4 regions of the Ferdinandcohnia sp. Marseille-Q9671 genome follow, and region 3 is predicted to be linked to each of the others. Evidence: riboswitches for the same ligand, from Rfam matches in the RefSeq annotation. Region 3 holds a riboswitch; each other region holds the start of a gene.
The links. A riboswitch is a leader RNA that binds a small molecule or an ion and turns the genes downstream of it on or off. The one in region 3 is predicted to bind thiamine pyrophosphate.
Positions count from the first base shown of each region.

Region 1: linked by a shared signal. The riboswitch ahead of thiM (hydroxyethylthiazole kinase) and the one ahead of thiT (energy-coupled thiamine transporter ThiT) in region 3 are both predicted to bind thiamine pyrophosphate.
Region 2: linked by a shared signal. The riboswitch ahead of tenA (thiaminase II) and the one ahead of thiT (energy-coupled thiamine transporter ThiT) in region 3 are both predicted to bind thiamine pyrophosphate.
Region 4: linked by a shared signal. The riboswitch ahead of tenA (thiaminase II) and the one ahead of thiT (energy-coupled thiamine transporter ThiT) in region 3 are both predicted to bind thiamine pyrophosphate.

Region 1 covers NZ_CDRJTA010000004.1:590,526-595,617, reverse strand. Annotated here, with positions in the region: gene ACWNMY_RS18130 (M15 family metallopeptidase) at 1-232, opposite strand, end outside; gene ACWNMY_RS18125 (TraX family protein) at 243-953, opposite strand; gene ACWNMY_RS18120 (helix-turn-helix domain-containing protein) at 1,162-1,374, opposite strand; gene ACWNMY_RS18115 (DUF2975 domain-containing protein) at 1,384-1,860, opposite strand; gene thiD (bifunctional hydroxymethylpyrimidine kinase/phosphomethylpyrimidine kinase) at 2,018-2,797, opposite strand; gene thiE (thiamine phosphate synthase) at 2,817-3,461, opposite strand; gene thiM (hydroxyethylthiazole kinase) at 3,448-4,272, opposite strand; TPP riboswitch at 4,339-4,449, opposite strand; gene ACWNMY_RS18095 (DinB family protein) at 4,503-5,024, opposite strand.
Region 2 covers NZ_CDRJTA010000004.1:151,694-156,785, forward strand. Annotated here, with positions in the region: gene sigY (RNA polymerase sigma factor SigY) at 1-348, shown strand, start outside; gene ACWNMY_RS16030 (YxlC family protein) at 302-652, shown strand; gene ACWNMY_RS16035 (sigmaY antisigma factor component) at 649-852, shown strand; gene ACWNMY_RS16040 (hypothetical protein) at 852-1,058, shown strand; gene ACWNMY_RS16045 (YbjQ family protein) at 1,039-1,353, shown strand; TPP riboswitch at 1,444-1,623, shown strand; gene tenA (thiaminase II) at 1,718-2,428, shown strand; gene ACWNMY_RS16055 (ECF transporter S component) at 2,425-3,009, shown strand; gene ACWNMY_RS16060 (ABC transporter ATP-binding protein) at 3,023-4,495, shown strand; gene ACWNMY_RS16065 (energy-coupling factor transporter transmembrane component T family protein) at 4,511-5,092, shown strand, end outside.
Region 3 covers NZ_CDRJTA010000001.1:2,225,404-2,230,495, forward strand. Annotated here, with positions in the region: gene ACWNMY_RS10985 (YybS family protein) at 1-678, opposite strand, end outside; TPP riboswitch at 912-1,012, shown strand; gene thiT (energy-coupled thiamine transporter ThiT) at 1,085-1,657, shown strand; gene rpsR (30S ribosomal protein S18) at 1,767-2,006, opposite strand; gene ssb (single-stranded DNA-binding protein) at 2,056-2,595, opposite strand; gene rpsF (30S ribosomal protein S6) at 2,650-2,937, opposite strand; gene ychF (redox-regulated ATPase YchF) at 3,276-4,376, opposite strand; gene ACWNMY_RS11015 (molybdopterin-dependent oxidoreductase) at 4,650-5,092, opposite strand, start outside.
Region 4 covers NZ_CDRJTA010000001.1:209,774-214,865, forward strand. Annotated here, with positions in the region: gene ACWNMY_RS01100 (response regulator transcription factor) at 1-550, opposite strand, end outside; gene tenA (thiaminase II) at 819-1,502, opposite strand; TPP riboswitch at 1,600-1,699, opposite strand; gene ACWNMY_RS01110 (GNAT family N-acetyltransferase) at 1,790-2,617, opposite strand; gene ACWNMY_RS01115 (hypothetical protein) at 2,648-2,824, opposite strand; gene ACWNMY_RS01120 (hypothetical protein) at 3,014-3,361, opposite strand; gene ACWNMY_RS01125 (MBL fold metallo-hydrolase) at 3,523-4,455, opposite strand; gene ACWNMY_RS01130 (alpha/beta fold hydrolase) at 4,520-5,092, opposite strand, start outside.

The DNA of each region.
Region 1 (5,092 bases), on a different contig from region 3:
ATGCATATCCCGTAGCACCATAAACAGGCAACTCCAATTCCCCTTCATAATGAATTGGAGCAGGAATTGGATTTAATTCTTGTAATGGATCCTGCTCCTTAATGGTAGCCATTGTCTCTTCAGTCTCGACTACTTCTTCAACCTTTGATTGATTTTCAGAATGAGAACAAGCTGTTAGAATCAGTACAAACGATATAAATACAAACATATTTATTTTACTTATTTTCGGCATAGTACCTCCGCTAGGCAAAAATAATGTATTTGATAATATAAAGAATGATTAAATGTACGGGATAAAAAACATAGAATCCCCATTTTAACAAGTTTGATTTTCTACCACGTCTACCTTTGTACATGACTAACAAAGGGATCGCCAAGAAAACTCCAATTTGATACGCATGGTGTAGACCCATATTTAGAATAGTCGGTATGAAATGAACAAAAATTCCTATTAATACAAAGCTGATAATTTGTTTTTTTACTTGTCCTCGGTATATTCCAAAAAATAAGATCCATAACACAGCCACGTAATTCCAATCTGCAGGATACGCAAGCATACAACATAAAAATACAAGACCCAGCTTCGTCAAGAGAGGAAACCTTTCATTTTTTGCAATTGTCAAAGCGATTAATCCTAACGCTAACCCCCATATAACACTTGTCGTTTTCCACCATGGTAACTTAAAGTATAATACATATGGAAAATGAGAGATAGCTGCAAATATAACCAGTCTTTCGATATACTTTTTAACATTTGATGTGTAAAAATACCCCATCGCGATTAAATAACAAAAAATAGGTGCAGCAAGCCTACCAGGTGTACGTAATATCAGCTCTGCTACTGTCTCTTGAGGGACAAAACCAGCAAACAGATGATCAAAAAACATGGCTATAATCGCTATATACTTTAATGCATTTGAAGACAAATCCTTCTGAGCAGTCATATTCTGCATTCAATCCCTCACCTTTTGGAGACAGGTTCCTGAAAGGAGATCCTTCTCTAACGACTAATATTATAAAACTCATTTTATATTTTCGTTTAAATACGAGATAATATACAAGGAACTATAACCTCACTTATATACGGATGCAAAAAAACAAGGTTAGTCTTGATATACAAGACAAACCTTGTTGAAATGCTATCCTTTTTTCAATAACTTGTTACCCTTCGTCAGGTCTGTATTCTAAAAGATCTCCAGGCTGGCACTCTAATGCTTTACAAATCCCCTCTAAAGTGGATAATCGAATTGCCTTTGCCTTGCCATTTTTTAATATAGAAAGGTTCGCCATCGTGATTCCAACCCTTTCCGAAAGTTCGGTTACACTCATTTTTCGTTTCGCCAACATTACATCAACATTTATTATAATCGCCATGTTTTCACCTCAGACTGTTAGATCATTTTCTGATTTTATGTTAATCGCATCTTGTAAAAGTTTTTGGAGAACAGCGGCGAATACTGCAATTACCAACCCAGCAAACACTGGAACCATTCCAATAATGATGAGACCTGGTGCATCGTCTAGCTCTGCTAAGAAAAATACAAATGGCAAAATTACCACATACAAACCACTAAATGCTATTGCACTGTATTTGATAACCTTAAGAGCTTTGACAGACATTTGCGAGAAGGCTTGGTTTTTGTCAATATAGCTTAAAAGTTTATACGCTTGATACAAGGCAATGAAAAACGGTATTACTGAAAGATACATTCCTGTTACAATCGGATAGAGGATTTGGTCATAATCTGGGTTGGCTGGATTATTCACCAAATAATATAGACCGAATATACCCATAGCAAGAACGGGAAGTCCCATTAGAAAAACCGTTATTTTTAAAAATAAAGTAGACCCTATTTTCATGTAAAGCACCTCATTTATTTAATTTCTCTCTGATTATAATTCTATATTTATCGTTTGTCAATAAACTATTGCTGAAACTTATGATATTATTGTTGTTAAAATATCTCAAACACAACAAAAGACGTGCAAAAATTCACACGTCTCTTTACATACTTTATTATAATGCATAGCAATGATTAAGTGGTCCGCTTCCTTTTCCAAGGTCAAGGTTTGCTTCTAGGGCACCTGTTATATAGCGTTTCGCCCCATCTATACTTGTTCCTATATCTAATCCTTTTGCTAAGTTACAAGCGATTGCCGAAGAGAGCGTACAACCTGTGCCATGAGTATTAGGATTGTTAATTCGTGCTCCTGGGAACCACGTATATTCCCCTTTAGTATATAACAGATCATCCGCTGTTTCTTGAAGATGACCCCCTTTTATTAAAATAGCACCTTTGTACGTTTCTGCCAATTTGACTGCTGCCTTTTGCATATCTTCCTTTGTAAGAATCTCAAATCCACAAAGTGCTTCAGCTTCATGAAGATTTGGTGTAATGATTGTGGCTAATGGAAATAAACTTGTTATTAGTGCATCCATTGCTGATTCACTTAACAACCTGCTTCCACTTGTCGAAATCATAACTGGATCTACTACTATATTCATAGGTTTATATTCTTCTAGCTTTTCCACAATCTTGTGTATAATTTTAGGAGAAGAAACCATTCCAATTTTCACACTATCAGGAAAGATATCTGTCATAATGCTATCAAGCTGCTGGCCTACAAATTCGGGTGTAGAGTCAACAACACCGAATACTCCCGTTGTGTTTTGTGCAGTTAGAGCTGTAATTGCACTCATTGCGTACATTTTATGTGCGGTGATTGTTTTGATGTCGGCTTGAATACCTGCTCCTCCACTACAATCAGAGCCAGCAATTGTAAGTACCTTTTTCATAAAATACTACTCCCCACTCTTATTTTTGGTTGACCATTTTTGTTGCAAGAGTTCGTAATTCTTGGGTTGCTTCAACAATATTTGTCTTTGCAAAAATGGCAGACACAACCGCAACCCCATCAACTCCACTTCCCATTAACTCCAAAATATTGGATTCATTTATTCCGCCAATTGCAACAATTGGAATTGATACGCTTCTACATATTTCTTGTACCGTTTCAAACGTCATCGGTTTTGCGTCTTGCTTAGTGCTTGTTGGAAATACTGACCCAATTCCCAAATAATCTGCACCAGCCTTCTCAGCAGCAATAGCTTGTTCCACGTTCTGTGCAGACACACCAAGAATTTTTCCAGGCCCAATCATGTCTCTCACCTTTTCAACTGGCAAGTCCTCTTGTCCAACATGAACTCCATCGGCTTCGCATGCAAGTGCAATCTCGACATTGTCATTAATAACAAAAGGAACCTTATAGGAGTCTGTAAGTTCTTTTATTTGCTTTGCTTCCTGTAAAAATATGTTGAAATCCAGACTTTTTTCCCTAAGTTGGACAAATGTCACTCCACCTTTTAGGGCTTCTTCCACCTGTTCAACTAGTGTTTGTTTTCCTGTCCATGCACGGTCTGTTACCGCATATAAAAGCATCGTTTCTTTACTTACTTTCAATGTTCATTCCACCTTCTAATGTTGGATAATCTAGCATGCTCATGTAATCAATCAAATAGGTTCGGAACGATGAGGTTCCTCCATTGGTCTCTTCCACATTCTTATAGGCCTGCTCACCGCAATATCCAAAAGCACTCACTGCAAGTACGGTACTATGTAAAATTTCACTAGGATTAGCCCCACAATATGCACCAATCACAGATGTGAGCATGCAACCAGAACCTGTAATTTTAGCCATCATGGGGTGACCATTTCTGATAATAAAAGCTTCTTCTGCATTTGCAACAATATCAATCGCACCAGTTATTGCAACAACCGCTCCAGTTTGCTTACTTACTTGTTTTGCAAATTGAATGTCGCCCTCTAGATTGTTTTCGGTGATTACATCCTCTTCAGCAGCGTCTACGCCTTTGGTATTCCCGCTACCCTGATGGACTGTTTTTATTTCAGACATATTCCCTCTAATCACAGAGAATTGAACCTCGTGTAATAAGCGGTAAGCAGTATTCGTCCGCAATGTTGAGGCACCTGCACCTACTGGATCCAAAATAACAGGACGTCCTAGTTTGTTTGCAGCTTTTCCTGCTAGAATCATAGATTCTATTGTTCGTTCATTTAACGTTCCAATATTAATGACTAAGCTGTTACAAATGCTTGTAATGTCTTCTACTTCCTTTGGATCGTCCGCCATAATTGGAGATCCCCCACAAGCCAACACCATATTTGCCACATCATTTACAGTTACATAGTTTGTAATATTATGTACAAGTGGGCAATTTTCTCTCACATTTACTAGGATTTGTTCAAACATTTCGATTCCTCCTGAATGATGAATACAAAAAAGCGGTATACCTAAAAAAGATATACCGCATGAATATACATACTTACTTACATTCCCTACGTTGGCATTATCCAAATCAGGTTAAAGGGTTAAAGCTACGTTTCGCTTACTCTCAGCCTGCATGTGCAAGCTCCCCTAACTTTATTCACTTTTAATGTAGTATAACATATTTCGCAATCATCCTGTTAGAAATAGCCTTGTTACTTTTTAAGAATTCCTAAGTATTCGGTCCATGGACCAACATCATCTCGATATCTTTCCGCCATCACCCGTACAATTTGCGAAATATGTGTTAAATCATGTACGACCCATGTTGATAACAATTCCCTTACCTTTACAATTCCAAAGGCTGGATGATACCCTGTCACCTCAAGGAATTCTTGAGTGTGAACAAGTTGCTTCAATTTAAGGATATTCTGTTTTCGAATCACTTTAAATTCAAGTAACTTTTCTTCAATTGAACGATTTTCTTTTTTCAAATGTGAGAAACGATCGAATGCAGGAAATGGCTTACCTTCACCTTCAGTTAGGATGAACTCTAATCGTGGTATCCAATTGTTCTTTTCACCCTCAATAAAATGCTCTATCACGTCTGAGGCATTCCACGTGCCTTCCCCTTCGTTACAAGTGAGCCACCCTGCTGATATTCCTGATAAAAAATGCTCCAAAGTTTGTGGTGTACGTTCCAACACTTCTATGGCCTCATATAGATTGAAATTCACAGACATCTCCTCCCGTTGATTTATATGTTTCTCTTATTTTGTAACATCTATTAAAAAATATATCCATA
Region 2 (5,092 bases), on a different contig from region 3:
ACGATAGCTACCAATCTATATATTGACCAACTTCGTAAAAAGAAACGGGAAAAAAATTACCAGGACCAGGAGCAGGCATTACGTAAAATGAAGTGGCAGTTTGAAAACCAATCGGAGGACTGGAATGATGTTCTTGCAGCGCTTGGAAGGCTTTCGGATGAAATTCGAATTCCAATCGTATTGAAGCATTATTACGGATACTCGTATGAAGAAATAGCAGATATGTTACAAATTGCTCTTGGTACTGTTAAATCTAGAATTTATAATGGGATACAAACAGTAAGAAAGGAGTTGAGACCAAATGAAGAAAAACAAGCTCATTCTACTAAAAGACAAACAACTACATGAAGAAGATACAGATACCATTAAAGAAATAAATGAGGCTTTCACTAAAATTGATAACAATTATTCGGTTTTCACTCCTGATTTGCGAGATTTTGAACAAATGGTTGTGGTTGAACAGCAAAGACAGAGGAAAAAGTTTAGACGGGATTTGACAATCTTTATTTTAATCGCACTATTTATGATAACGGTTCTTATTACATCGTTTTTCCAGATTCCTGTTGTATTTGTGATTATCCAGGGAATCGCAACAATAAGCCTGCCTATCTATAGTTACATTCGCTACCGAAACCAGGTGGTACGAACATGAAAGAGTATGATATCAAATTCTGGATTGTCATTGTTTTAATTTTACTTATTCAGAGCTTTTGGTTGTTTTTAGATGCAAGAAGGCGCGGGCATAACTACTGGTTTTGGGGGATTTGGGGCTTAATTCAAACACCAATGCCAATTGTTTTTTATCTGATTTTCGCAAGAAAAATTTATCGACGTAAAGCAGGTAGGAATTAATGAGGAGCATAGCGAAATATATTGTATTGACCATAGCTGTAGTAGGACAAATTATTGGACTAGTGTATTTGTTCATTGATATTAAGCGGGCTATTACGTTTTATTCTTTTTACATGGTTGCCATTGTTCTATTATTTGCATTATTAGTTTGGGACAGAAAACGAGAAAAAGAGGAGGATGACCAAAATGATTATCGTGACTACTGATTTTGTACCTGGAAAAGAAGTGAAAGAACTAAAAGGATTTGTAAGAGGAGGTACGGTTCAGTCCAAGCATATAGGTAGAGACATTATGGCAGGACTGAAAACGATTGTTGGGGGAGAGATTTCAGATTACACTGAAATGCTAGAGGAAGCTCGTCAAAAGGCTATTGGCCGTATGGTTGAGGATGCTAAGGCAAAAGGTGCAAATGCAGTTATTGGGATGCGACTACAAACCTCAGCGGTCATGCAAAATGCGTCAGAAATTATTGCGTATGGTACGGCTGTGTATGTAGAATAACCACCTTTTTAAAATGTAGATTTAAATAAAAAGCTTGAAAATGTAAACTATCATGTTATGATTACAATTAAGAAAATTCAATAAGTATGTTTTTTCCGCTAGGGGTGCCTTTAAAAAAAGGTAAATGTCTGCAACTGTTCTTATCTTAATGAACATAGTTAAAATGACATTTATCCAAAGGCTGAGATCGAGGATTGATTAGTCATGACCTTGAGACTCTTAGAACCTGATCTGGTTGACACCAGCGTAGGGAAGTGGATAATGGGTCTCTTTTTTTAGTATGATAATTTCCCAAAACCACCTTCTTTACGCTGCGGGCGAGAAGGTGGTTTTTCTTTGTCAAAAAAAAACGGGAGGTAAGGTAATGTTATTTTCAGAAAGAATTCGCAAAGAGGCAAATCCAATTTGGGAGGCAAGCTTTGAACATCCGTTTGTAAAGGGAATTGGAGATGGCTCATTATCAATTGAATCGTTTCGCTATTATGTCATGCAGGATGCTTATTATCTAACTCATTTTGCAAAAGTTCAAGCAATAGGTGCAGCAAAAGCAGGGGATTTACATACGACGAATCGACTTGCGATTCATGCACAAGGAACCTATGAGGCAGAACTTGCTCTTCATAGAAGCTTTTCAGAGAGACTAGGTATCACTGAGGAAGAGAAGCGAAACTTTAAGCCTGCACCTACAGCGTATGCTTACACGTCACATATGTACAGAGCAGCATACAATGGGCATTTAGGAGATGTTATCGCAGCCATTTTACCTTGTTATTGGCTATATTATGAAATTGGCGAGAGACTACAAGAGTGCAAACCAGACGAACCTATCTATCAAGAATGGATTGCTGCATATGGGGGCGATTGGTTTAAAGACCTTGTAGAAGAACAAATTCATAGATTAAATGAGATAGCTGAAAAAGTAACGGAGGAAGACCGTGAAAGAATGAAAGAACATTTTCTGATTAGTAGTCAATACGAATATTCTTTCTGGGAAATGGCTTACCGTTTAGAATGTTGGCCAGTAGAAACGAAATTACATATTTCAAGTGTTCAAGGGTTGGAGAAACACTTATGAGACAAGGGCTAAAACTATCCGATATTCTGGTAACCATTGTAATTGCGATCGCTTTTGGAGTTATTTATATCCTATGGGGTTCCTTGTACTACCTTGTAAAACCACTAGGGCTACATGCTGATCAATTTTTGTATGGGATGTGGTTTATTGCAGCGACAGTTGCGTATTTAGTCATTCGTAAACCAGGAGTTGCACTTTTGGCTGAGATTGCTGCTGCTTCAGGAGAGTTTATTTTAGGGTCACCTTGGGGCCTAACAGTTCTTATCTATGGTGTTGTTCAGGGATTGTTTGCTGAAATGGTATTTATGGCTTTTCGTTACAAGAGATTTAATATTGCTGTGGTAGTACTAGCAGCTTTATCCTCCTGTTTAGGGTCAATCATTATGGATTTTGCTTATGGTGAAATTGGGGATTTAGCTGCATGGAATCTAACATTATTCCTGGTAGCTAGATTTTTAGGTTCTATTTTGTTTGCAGGTATCTTCGCATACTACCTTGTAAAGGTCTTAGAAATGACGGGAGTGACAAACCTTGTGCGCCCAGTAGCTAGTAGCGAGTATGATGCACTTGATCAACAATAAAAGGGTGTAGAGAATGAAACCTATTACTTATGTCGAGAACCTTCGATTAAAATTTCCAGGAGATGAGTCATTATTGTTTAAGGACCTATCCTGTTTTATCAGGGAGGGGGAGAAGGTTTTACTTCTTGGACCTTCGGGATGTGGAAAGTCTACACTCCTTCAAGTGTTGAGTGGGATTATTCCAAACTCTCAAGAAGTACCGATGAAAGCGGATGGATTACAAGTTCCCCCTACCTGGGGCTATGTTTTTCAGGATCCAGATTCTCAGTTCTGTATGCCTTATGTAGATGAGGAACTTGCTTTTGTTCTTGAGAATCTCCAAATTCCTCGGGAACAGATGGATGAGCGTATACAGAAGCTGTTACATCAAGTTGGTCTAGACTTTGAGAATGTTCACACAAAAATCCAAGCGTTATCTGGTGGTATGAAACAGCGGTTAGCCATTGCCTCGGTACTAGCATTAGACCCTGATGTTCTTTTTTTGGATGAGCCAACTGCAATGTTGGATCCAGAGGGGACAAAGGCAATTTGGGAAGTAATGAAAGAGGTAGGATATAATAAAACGTTGATTATCGTGGAGCATAAGCTTGAACATGTTCTCGAGTTAATTGACCAGATCATTCTATTTAATGAGGCAGGAGAAATAATTGTTAATGGATATAAGGAAGAAGTTTTATCCGATTATAAGAATACAATGCGAGAGCAAGGGATATGGTATCCGGGTGTTTGGGAAGAGTTTGTTACTAATAATGAGTGGTGGAAAGAGTATGAACCAAAAAAGGAAAGCAATCTTCCAGAATTAAGCATTAAACACTTTAAGGGATATAGGGAGAAACAAGAGAAAATTTATGTTGATGATGCTACCATAGAACCAGGAGAATGGATTGTTGTAAAAGGTGAAAATGGTGCTGGAAAAAGTACGTTATTACATTCCCTTATGCAGTTTATTAAAACAACCGGTCACTATGAATTACAAGGGAAATCTATCAAAAATGGAAAAATGCTCAATAAAATAATGACTTTTGTTTTCCAAAATCCAGAACTTCAATTTGTATCTAACTCGGTCTATGAAGAAATAGCGTACACGCTTCGAATAGATAAGATAAACCATAGAGAAGTAACTGAAAAGGTAGAGGAGCTACTAGAAAATTTTCATCTTACAAAGCATAGAGAAAAGCACCCTTATCAGCTGTCGATGGGGCAAAAAAGAAGATTAAGTGTTGCTGCCTCATTAATAAGGGGCCAACATATCATTTTACTGGATGAGCCTACATTTGGGCTTGATTCTAAGAATACATTTGCGCTTCTTACCTTAATAGAAAAGTATAGACAAAATAATGCGTCAATTATTATGGTAAGCCATGATCAAAAAATTGAGCAGTATTTTGCAACTAGAGTTTGGACCATTGAAAATGGGAAGTTAACCCATGATGAGGCGACTAGAAGAAAAATAGGTGGAGAGATGAGTTACCTTGTAACGAACTAATGGAGGAAAACTGTCATGCAATTTGAACTTCCAAGTAAGGAAACGTGGCTTTATCGGATTAATCCCAGCGTAAAACTACTAGTTTTACTTAGCCTATGTATAGCTATATTATTCACAGATGATCTTACTTTTACTATCAATGTATCTATTGTAGTATTTCTATTATTTTTTTGTTTCACTGGTCATCCTTTTATAAGGATAACCTTGCTCTCTCTACCATTTGTATTTATATTTCTTTCAACATCGACCTCAATGATCCTCTTTGGCAGTGGTGACATAATCTGGTATGAGTGGGGACTTATTCGAATTACAGAGGAAAGTTTCTATAGAGGTTTATTAGTTGGATTTCGAGCGATAATCTTTGCGGGGCTAGGCTTGACGTTTGCTTTAACTACTCGCCCAGTTTTTCTCTTTTATTCTCTTATGCAACAAATAAAGTTGCCTCCAAAATATGCGTATAGCTTTATGGCGGGATTACGGTTAATTCCTATTATGATTGAGGAATTCCAAACCATACAAAATGCGTTGAGAGTTCGAGGGGTTGAACATCAAAATGGTAGTAGATCTCTTTTTTTAAAGTTGAAAGCTTATTCAATT
Region 3 (5,092 bases):
GAGTAATACAACCAAGTATATCCATAAGATACTCTTTGGAAAGGAAATGTCACGAAATGGAGGGAATGGATTCATTTGAACTTGTAAACGACCAAGTATTGGCCTAATAGCTAACACTGTTACGAAAGCCAGAAGCATTGCAATAAATGCAAAGAAACTTGGAATTAGATACTGCAAAATGTCAACTGACTCTTCTAGTTCTGTTATCATATCTGTGTTTACTTGATTACCTGTTGCCCCCATTATACTCTCCGTCATTTGAATTGATTCCTTTGAGGCCTCTTTTACTACCTCCACTACATCCACTTGTAGAATCAAGGTGACTGTTACATACAAAAGTACAATTGAAAATAGATAGGACAAACATGCACCTAAAAATAATTCAACTCCACTTTTTCCCCTGTTGATTAGTTCACCTAAAACGACTCCGGTAATTCCAAATACTAACGTATGTACGATCCCCAACACCGATCCCAGTAACCCTGATAACACAAAGGCAATGAACAGAAAGAGCATTGCCTGCTTCATCTTATACTTTACGATAAACAGGATAAAAGGAATTGGCAAGAGGAACGAAACGAACGCACCTATGAGAGGGATATATAGAGTGAGTAGCAATAATACCCCATAGATAGCTAAAAGCATGGCGCCTTCTGTTAATGTTCTTGTGTTCTTCACCTTTTCACCTCATCTAATAAAAAAACGTACTACTCAAAACAGGAGCCCATTTTTCATCACCTTCTATTTTATAGACTTACTGTAAAGTCTTCAACTATTGTGGGTTGGTTTGAAAAACGTTTACCCTATGAAGGATAAACATTTTCATTGCTCAGCCTATCCTATAAATTGGTAGATAAAACTTTTTGTTTTACTTTTCCCTAATATCTATTATGATAGTAGTAATAATTAAACGTTACCACAAGGGGAGCAATTTGCTGAGAGTGAACGATATCGTTCTGACCCTTTGAACCTGTTAGTTAATTCTAGCGAAGGAATGTGGATGATATGAGAACTCATACTTATTTAAAGTTGTTCTCCTTTGGGGTGCGTTTTGTTCATTACACACTTCATTGGGGGTTTTTTTATGAGAAATACTAGATTACAGGCAATGATTGAAGCTGCAATCTTTGCTGCTTTGGCTCTTGCATTAGACATTTTTGTGCCGTCACTTAAATTTGGTCCATCCATCTCTATATCATTCGCAATGATACCTGTGTTTATTATCGCACTCAGATGGGGTTTTAAGATTGGGTTCCTTTCGGGATTTTTATGGGGACTTTTACAGGTAATTTTTGATCCATGGATTATCCATCCAATTCAAGGTGCTATTGATTATTTCTTAGCTTTTTCGTTTATTGGATTTGCAGGATTATTTAGAAATAGTGTTCAACAAAGCTTACAGAATGGGACTCGAGCAAAATCTCTTATTTTGATTTTCTTGGCTATCTTTGTTGGATCACTTGCTCGTTACTTTTGGCATTTCGTATCAGGATTTGTTTTCTTTGCAGAGCAATTGAAAGGATTCGAGGCTATTTGGTTCTCACTTACTGCCAATGCGATTACAATGTTAGGTGCCTTTGTATTCTGTTCAGTAGTTATGACATTATTAATTTTCGCATCTCCTCGGTTCTTTGTAGTAAAACAAACTTCATACTAAACTACATAGCTCCTGATAGACTTCAGGGGCTTAATTTTTTGTATATACATATATGATTACATAAAAAAAGCAATGACCGTTTATTACGGTCATCGCTTTTTTTTAACTATTATTCACCAGATACATATGGTAATAAAGCCATTTGACGAGCACGCTTGATAGCAACTGTTAACTTACGTTGGTATTTCGCACTTGTACCTGTTACACGACGAGGTAAAATTTTACCACGCTCAGAAACGAACTTTTTAAGCAAATCTACATCTTTGAAATCGATTTTTGAGATTCCGTTTGCTGTGAAATAACAAACCTTACGACGTTTTGCACGTCCACCTCTACGTCCACCTGCCATTTAGTTCTCCTCCTTCCGCTTAGGAATTTATCCGAAGAAACTTACAAGTTTAGAACGGAAGATCATCATCTGAAATATCGATAGGTTGTCCATCGTTTGCAAATGGATCTTGATCCACTCTTGTAGGTCCTTGATTGTTTTTATTTGGGTTCTGATTCTGCCCAAATGGAGCATAGCCACCTTGGCCTTGATTGCCACCTTGGTTTCCACCATAGCCACCGCCATAGCTGCCACCAGGGTTACCACCACTGCGTTGTTGGTCATTTGCATTTCTTGGTTCAAGGAATTGAACACTTTCTGCTACAACCTCCGTAACATATACGCGTTTGCCATCCTGACCTTCATAATTCCTAGTTTGGATACGACCATCAACGCCAGCTAAACTTCCCTTTTTTAAGAAATTCGCGACATTTTCAGCTGGTCGGCGCCAAATTACACAATTAATGAAGTCAGCTTCACGATCACCTTGCTGATTCGTAAATGCTCGATTAACTGCAAGTGTGAAGGTTGCAACAGCAACTCCACTTGGGGTATATCGTAATTCCGGATCCTTTGTTAGTCTCCCTACGAGAACTACGCGATTCATCATCAGAACCACTCCTTTACAGGATATTCAAACAGAGTCTATACTCTTAATAATTTATTAGTCTTCTTCTCTAACAACGATATGACGGATAATGTCTTCGTTGATTTTAGCTAAACGATCGAATTCGTTAACAGCTTCAGCGTTTGACATTACATTAAGTAGCATGTAATAACCATCACGGAAATCATTGATTTCATATGCAAGACGGCGTTTACCCCACTCTTTTACGTTTGTAATCTCCGCACCATTGTCTGTTAAAACGCCATTAAAACGTTCAACTAAAGCCTTTTTCGCTTCATCATCAATGTTTGGACGGATGATATACATAACTTCGTATTTTCTCATCACGTTCACCTCCTTTTGGACTAACGGCCCTTTTACTAAAAAGGGCAAGGAGCAATTTTTACAATTACTCACAGAAAAACATTATAGCACATTAAAAAACTGTAGGCAAGAAATGTTTTAAACTACAGATTTAAAGCTCATTTGTTCAAGAATACAGAAAAGAGTGAGAGCAAGCAACCTTGCTCAAGCCTTTTCTGTATTCTTGTCACCTTTCAGCCATAGCTGAAAGGCGTATGAAACCAAGGTTTCATACGAATGAGCTTAAAATCAACCAATTAACAACTTAATTAAAACAGCCACAAAACAAAGCTTGTCCTGTGGCTTGCCTCTTACATGTATTATACATTAAATCTAAAGTGAATGACATCTCCGTCTTGTACAATATATTCTTTCCCTTCAAGACGAACCTTTCCTGCCTCACGAGCTGCAGTCATGGATCCACCTGCAAGAAGATCTTCATACGAAACTGTTTCAGCTCGGATAAAGCCTCTCTCAAAGTCTGAGTGAATGATTCCCGCACATTGGGGTGCCTTCATTCCCTTTCTAAATGTCCATGCTCTTACCTCTTGTACACCCGCAGTAAAATACGTAGCAAGGCCTAAAAGGTGATAAGCAGCACGAATCAATTGATCTAGACCAGACTCCTCAATTCCAAGCTCTTCAAGGAACATCTCTTTTTCTTCCCCTTCAAGCTCAACAATCTCAGATTCAATTTTTGCACAAACGACGATAACTTCTGCATTATCTTTTTTGGCAAATTCACGAACTAATTGAACATACTCATTTGATGAAGGATCTGCTACATCATCTTCTCCCACATTAGAAACATAAAGAACTGGTTTACTTGTTAACAAGTGCATTCCCTTAACATACTTCATCTGCTCTTCTGTAAATTCTAATGTACGTGCGGGTTGTTCATTCTCAAATGCATCTTTTAATTTCACAAGCACCTCGTGCTCTGCCACTGCATCCTTATCTTTTTGCTTTGCAAGCTTCCCAACACGATCAATTCGCTTATCTACTGATTCTAAGTCAGCTAAAATCAACTCTAAATTAATCGTTTCAATATCAGCAATTGGATCTACCTTACCTGCTACGTGTGTGATGTTATCATCCGCAAAGCAGCGAACAACATGACAAATTGCATCCACTTGACGAATATGAGATAAAAATTTATTACCCAACCCTTCACCTTTACTTGCACCTTTTACAATCCCTGCAATATCGGTGAATTCAAAGGTCGTTGGTACTGTCTTTTTAGGTTGAACAAGCTCTGTTAATTTATTTAATCTTTCATCTGGTACTTCTACAATTCCCACATTGGGGTCAATTGTACAGAAAGGATAATTTGCTGATTCAGCACCCGCCTGAGTTATTGCATTAAAAAGTGTTGATTTTCCAACGTTAGGTAGACCAACGATTCCTGCTGTTAATGCCATCTTTTTTCCACTCCTATATAATCAAATACACCTTGTCGTTTTTGCGCTCAGATTCACTACTGAATTTGAGGCAGTCGCCAGAGGCTATAGCGTATTCAGCCTAGGTTTTGAACTTCTATCTGAAGTTTATGTTCCCTTCTTTTATAAATAATAATAAAAAAGATTTTTGCTGAATGAAGGTAACCGAAACATACTAACCTTCAACAATTATAGATTTTACTTTACAAAAATACAAGCCGTTTCAATTAGAAACGGCCTGATAAAATATTTGTCTTATTTGTTTTCTTTCTCCTCAATTTTTTCAATTGAGACTAAACAATCATATACGGTGCTACCTAACCCATTATCAGAAGCTTGGTGAGAAGTTAAATTATTTACACTGCCACCGAAAATATGCCATTGTCCTTCATCAACACAAATAATATTTGGTGATGATTCCTTAAGTAACTGTACACTTCCAGTAATAGAACCACGTTCATTAAAAACTCTTACCCTGTCATTAGGTTGAATTCCCTTTTCTTCTGCAATATCTTTAGAAACTTCAACTTTGACCTTCTGTAGCCCCTCTATTAAATGATAGCTCTGCGAATGATTAGAACGTAAAGGATGAATGGTTAATAAAGTATAAGGGTACTTTTTGGCTAGTTCTTTATCAGAATACAGTGATTCCTTTGGATAGGAAATCTTTAACCGTCCATCATACCCCTTACTCTCTC
Region 4 (5,092 bases), 2.0 Mb from region 3:
TCCAAACCTTTTCATAAATCTCTTCAATCGTGAATACTTTACCTGCGTTTGCTGTCAACAGCTTTACGATTTTATATTGAACTGGCGTAAGATGGACCTCCTCGCCATCGACAGTGACCGTTTTCCTTTCATCGTCAATTAAAAGGCCCCCAGACTGATAGACGTTGCTATTCGTTTCAAGGCCACCTAATGATGTAAATCTTCTCAGCTGAGATTTGACCCTTGCAACCAATTCCAACGGGTTAAAAGGCTTGGTGATATAGTCATCTGCACCTAAATTCAACCCTAATATTTTGTCATGATCTTCAGATTTAGCAGAAAGCATAAGTAACGGAATATTATGTTGTTTCCTAATTTCCATCGTTGCTCGAATCCCATCCATCTTCGGCATCATAATGTCCATAATAATAAGATGAATCTCATGACTTTTGAGTCCTTCAATAGCTTCTAGTCCATTGAAAGCTTTATATACGGTGTAGCCTTCATTTTCTAAATATATTGCAATTGCATCGACAATGGCTTTGTCATCGTCACATACTAAAATATTCATAATCGTTCACTCCTACATGGTGGTAACATCTGTATCACTCCCTTTAGTATTTACTATAAGGAAATGATAGCAATCAAATCTTAACAATCCCTGCATGCATTTCTTAAGATTTTCTTACGATTTGGGCTGCCTTGACTATTCTACCACGCAATAACGATTGAAAGAGTAAAAACGTTGAACATGAAGGGCTGAAGGTTATAAAAAAGTAAATAATAGAAAAAAGGAACACAGTCCTCCAAATTGAAGGCGTGTGTTCCCATAAAATTGATTATCTAACTGGCCATTCTTCTAGGTTCTCTGCCATATCCCAAAACATGTATTCAAACAGACTTGTTTTGACCACGATTTCCTCAAGAGCTTCTAAATCTCGATCTGGTTTTCCACTTGCGATTTCATTAATTAGATTCTTACAATCCTCGGCTAATGCTGTAAATTCATCGGATGAATACATTTTCACCCACTCACCGTAGAATTCATGATCTGCTGCTCCTTGCCATGTTACGAGCTCTTTTCCAATAAAATTATAACTCCATGCACATGCAAGAACAGCTGCCACAACATTCTCAACACCACCAAGCTGGGCTACGTTCAGCATATAACTCGTATATGAAGTCGTAGTTGCTGCAGGCTTAGTTGCCTCAAGCTCTTCATTCGTAATATCAAATTTCGCCGCATACTGACGGTGAAGATCCATTTCAATATCCAAAGTACCATGCAATAAATTTGCAAAAGTGGCCATCGTTTTTAAATCATGAGCCTTTGCACTTCCTAACGCAAAAAGGCGACAATACTCAATCAAGTATACATAATCCTGTTTCATATAATGCTTAAATTTTTCCTTATCTAATGTACCGTCTCCTATTCCTTTCACAAAAGGATGCTCCAAATACGAATTCCAAATTGGCTCAACTCGAGTCCATAAACGATCTGTAAACAAATTGCCCACTATCATTTCCCCTTCCTATTTTTCGACTATAGGGGGGGTAAAAATAAAAAACCCATCACTAGTTACTAGAAATGGATTGGGTAATCGTTACTCGCAAACACGAAACGTACCAACTCCACTTCCCTACGCTAGTGTTACCTAGATCAGGTTCAAAGGGTCGATATTTCTATCTCTCAGCACTACATGCTCCCCTAGTCGAATTGTTAGATTATTAAGTTACTAGATATTAGTTAACCATAGCCCATATGAAAAGACAAGCGGTTGAGCGTTAAACACCCCCGTTAACGGAAACATTAATCAAACTTAAATTCATATCCTTTATAGCCATATACAAGTCGAAAGCCTATGTTCTCTGCGACCGCAATCGAAGGCTTGTTAGATTCCATACAATCCCAATACGGAACGAAATGATGATCCAAGCAATCTCTTACAAATGCGAACGCTACTCTTTGCGCTAACTTTTTACCTTGATGCTCTTTCAATGTTTCAATATCAATACAGTGAACATTGTCAACTGCAAACCCCGAGAAACAGACACTTACAATTTCATTTTGATACACAACACAGTACCCAACGCCTTCAAGAAAAAATCTCTCAGGAGAAGACCAAAACTCAGTTATTTTGGAATGTAAAAATTCAATGTTTTTAATTGAATGATCACTGTTGGTATAAAGCATTTCACTAATTTTAACAATGGTATATCCTTGTTCAATAGGAACTAAACTTTCTTTTAAGTCGTCCCTTTGCAATGTATAAACCCTCTGATTCCAACTACCTAGTTTACGGTTTTTACATATCTTTTGAATCGTTTCATCCCATTTGTGATGATTACCAATCCCCTCAAACCAAGTTAACCCTACCTTTCTAGCCTCTGGTACAAGTACTGAATCTATAAAATGATTGAATTGGGTATTGAACTCTTCGTTCCTTTCATTCCCAATAAAGATAAAACCATCGTTATTCCCTAACCAAATCAGTCCCGTAGTCGGAGCATCAAGGTTGTCGACAAATATACGACCAGGATTGACTCCTTCGCCTACAGCTTTCGCTTCTATTTGACCACTTTCGTTTAGCAAGTCTCTACATCTATGAAATTCGGATTTCTTCAATTCTGAGATCAAATGCTACCACCACCTGTCTAATACGGTAATTTACTTCTTGGATAAGTAATATCTTGCATTAGCAAAACATATCGTTCCAAACAGAAACAACATAACGATTAACCAACTGGCAATAGCTGAGAAATCTCCTTTAAAAATAAATTCACTCGTTAACGTAACAAACACCATTATGGCCATAACAACATACAAACCTATTACATGTTTCATTGTTTACATCACCCTCCTGCTGCGGCTCCATTTATCTCCCTTAGTTTACCAAATAAACCCATCTATTTGGTAATTAACTTATTTCGATTGTACAAGAACATACGAAATAGGTGCATGTTCCTTCTAGGATCAACGCACCTGTTTGTGAATTACATTTTTTCATAATCAACTAGGCTCTCGAAAGACTATTTATGCAACTTTCCTACCAAACTTTGATTCAAGTATTAAAACAATTGGATAGGCAGCAATCAAAAGTAAAGAAAAGTAAACGGATTGTTCAAACATAGCTTTAAACATTTCTTGGGACCATCTATCTTCACCGATAATCCAATACGCCATATGATTTGAAATACCAATTCCATCATTGGCTTCAGGAATTAAGCTTTGTGTATAGTTTTGTGCGAGACTAATAACGGCTAATATTGATAATGCAATTGCCATACTAATTCCTTTTGAAAATGGGTTTTTTATTCCTAATCTTTGGAAAACGATAACAGCAATGATTAACATAACTAAACTTCCAAACACAAATGTCATTTGCCTTCCCCCTGTACATATAGTAAGTCCTTTATATTAATTACAAAGAGTAAAGATATCCATTTTTAAAAAATGACATCATATCATAATCGTTTCTGCTTCGTTACTCATATAAGCAAAAATGGATACTTCACCTTTTGATCAACGCATATTTGAATACACTAAGAGTTATTTTTCTGCAACTCTTTTAAAACTTTCAAATTCCTATTAAACAGTTCACCTGCGTCGATATTTATAGTCTGCCAATCTTTATATTTATCAGGAATTGCAACTTGTTCTATGTTACTCTTGGATAATTCAATTATCTCTGTTATGTAATTCATTAATTTGATAATATCTTCCTTATTTCCAATTGGTCCGTGACCAGGGATAGCCTTTTGAATCGAAAGGTTTTTTATTTCATCTAAGATTTTTACCCATTGTGCCGGATTGGAATACGGGAAGAACGATGGATGCATACCGACAAAAAGAAGGTCAGCCATAAAAATAATCTCATCTTCAGGAATATAAAGAAAGGAATCACAATTTGAATGACCACCACCAAATGTACTGATTCTAGCTGTACGCTTTGTGCCGGAAATAGATAGTTCGTTGGTGAACGTGATTTGTGGCAAGACTAATTCTAGGTCAGGGAGTGAGATTTCTAGCTCCTTTAAAAAATCTATTTCATTCTTTGTCTGGATGTCGGGGGAACTTTCATTTTGTTTAGTAAGGGATTCAATATATTTTTTCAAACCATCAATGTCAGCTTTCTGATCAGCAATTCGTTCTGGATGATTTTCCTTCATTTGTTTCCATGTGGTTTGACTTGATACTATATTACAATCCCTAAAAACTTGATTCCCTCTTATATGGTCGCCATGAAAATGACTATTCATTACCCAAGAGACAGGTTGATCGGTAATGTTTTCTGCAATATTCCTTAGGTCTTCGGCTGCTTGCTGTGAGTTAAACGTATCAAAAACAAGCGTTCTCCCTCCTAAATCTAAGAAACCAGCATTTCCTACAGCTCCACCACCATCCTTTGCAATAGCAGCAAAAATCCCATCACTAACTTTTTCAAGTATAAAATGCTTAGAATAAAATTCAGTCATTAACTCTTCTCCCCCATTAATAAAGAACCTCGTTATTGAAGTATCCGTTATTACATATAAAACCTCACAAGCTAATCTTATCCGTTATTTTTTTAATCGCACTCACCACTACTTCGGGTTCATCATTTTGTATATAATGAGCACTGTTTTCAGCAATGACCAATTCACCATCGGAGGATATTTCAAGAATTGCTCTTTGCATCTCATTCCATAACTCTTGTGATTCCTTTGAATAATGAGCTTTCTTACCTGCAGAAAGAACAATTAGTGGGACATTTAATTTACGTTTAGTTTCTTTTAACTGCTTTAGGCTTTCCATAAATTCATCATAATTGCCTTCATGAACGAATTGCTTGTTGTATGCTTGTTGAAACTCTTTTGACATCGTTGGCAGAAATCTATCTCTGTAATCTTCAGGGGTAGAGTCAACCAAGACAAGTCCACAAACTTCATTTTGATGTTCAGTGGCAAACATTCGCATATTAACACCACCAAAAGAATGACCTACCAATATGTATGGAGGTTTAATTTTGGCCACAATAAGAAGTTCCTTCAATTCTCTTACCATTTCACGACTGGTTCTGGGCCTCGAACTTTTTTTACTTTTCCCAAGTCCTGCTCTATCATAAATTAAAAC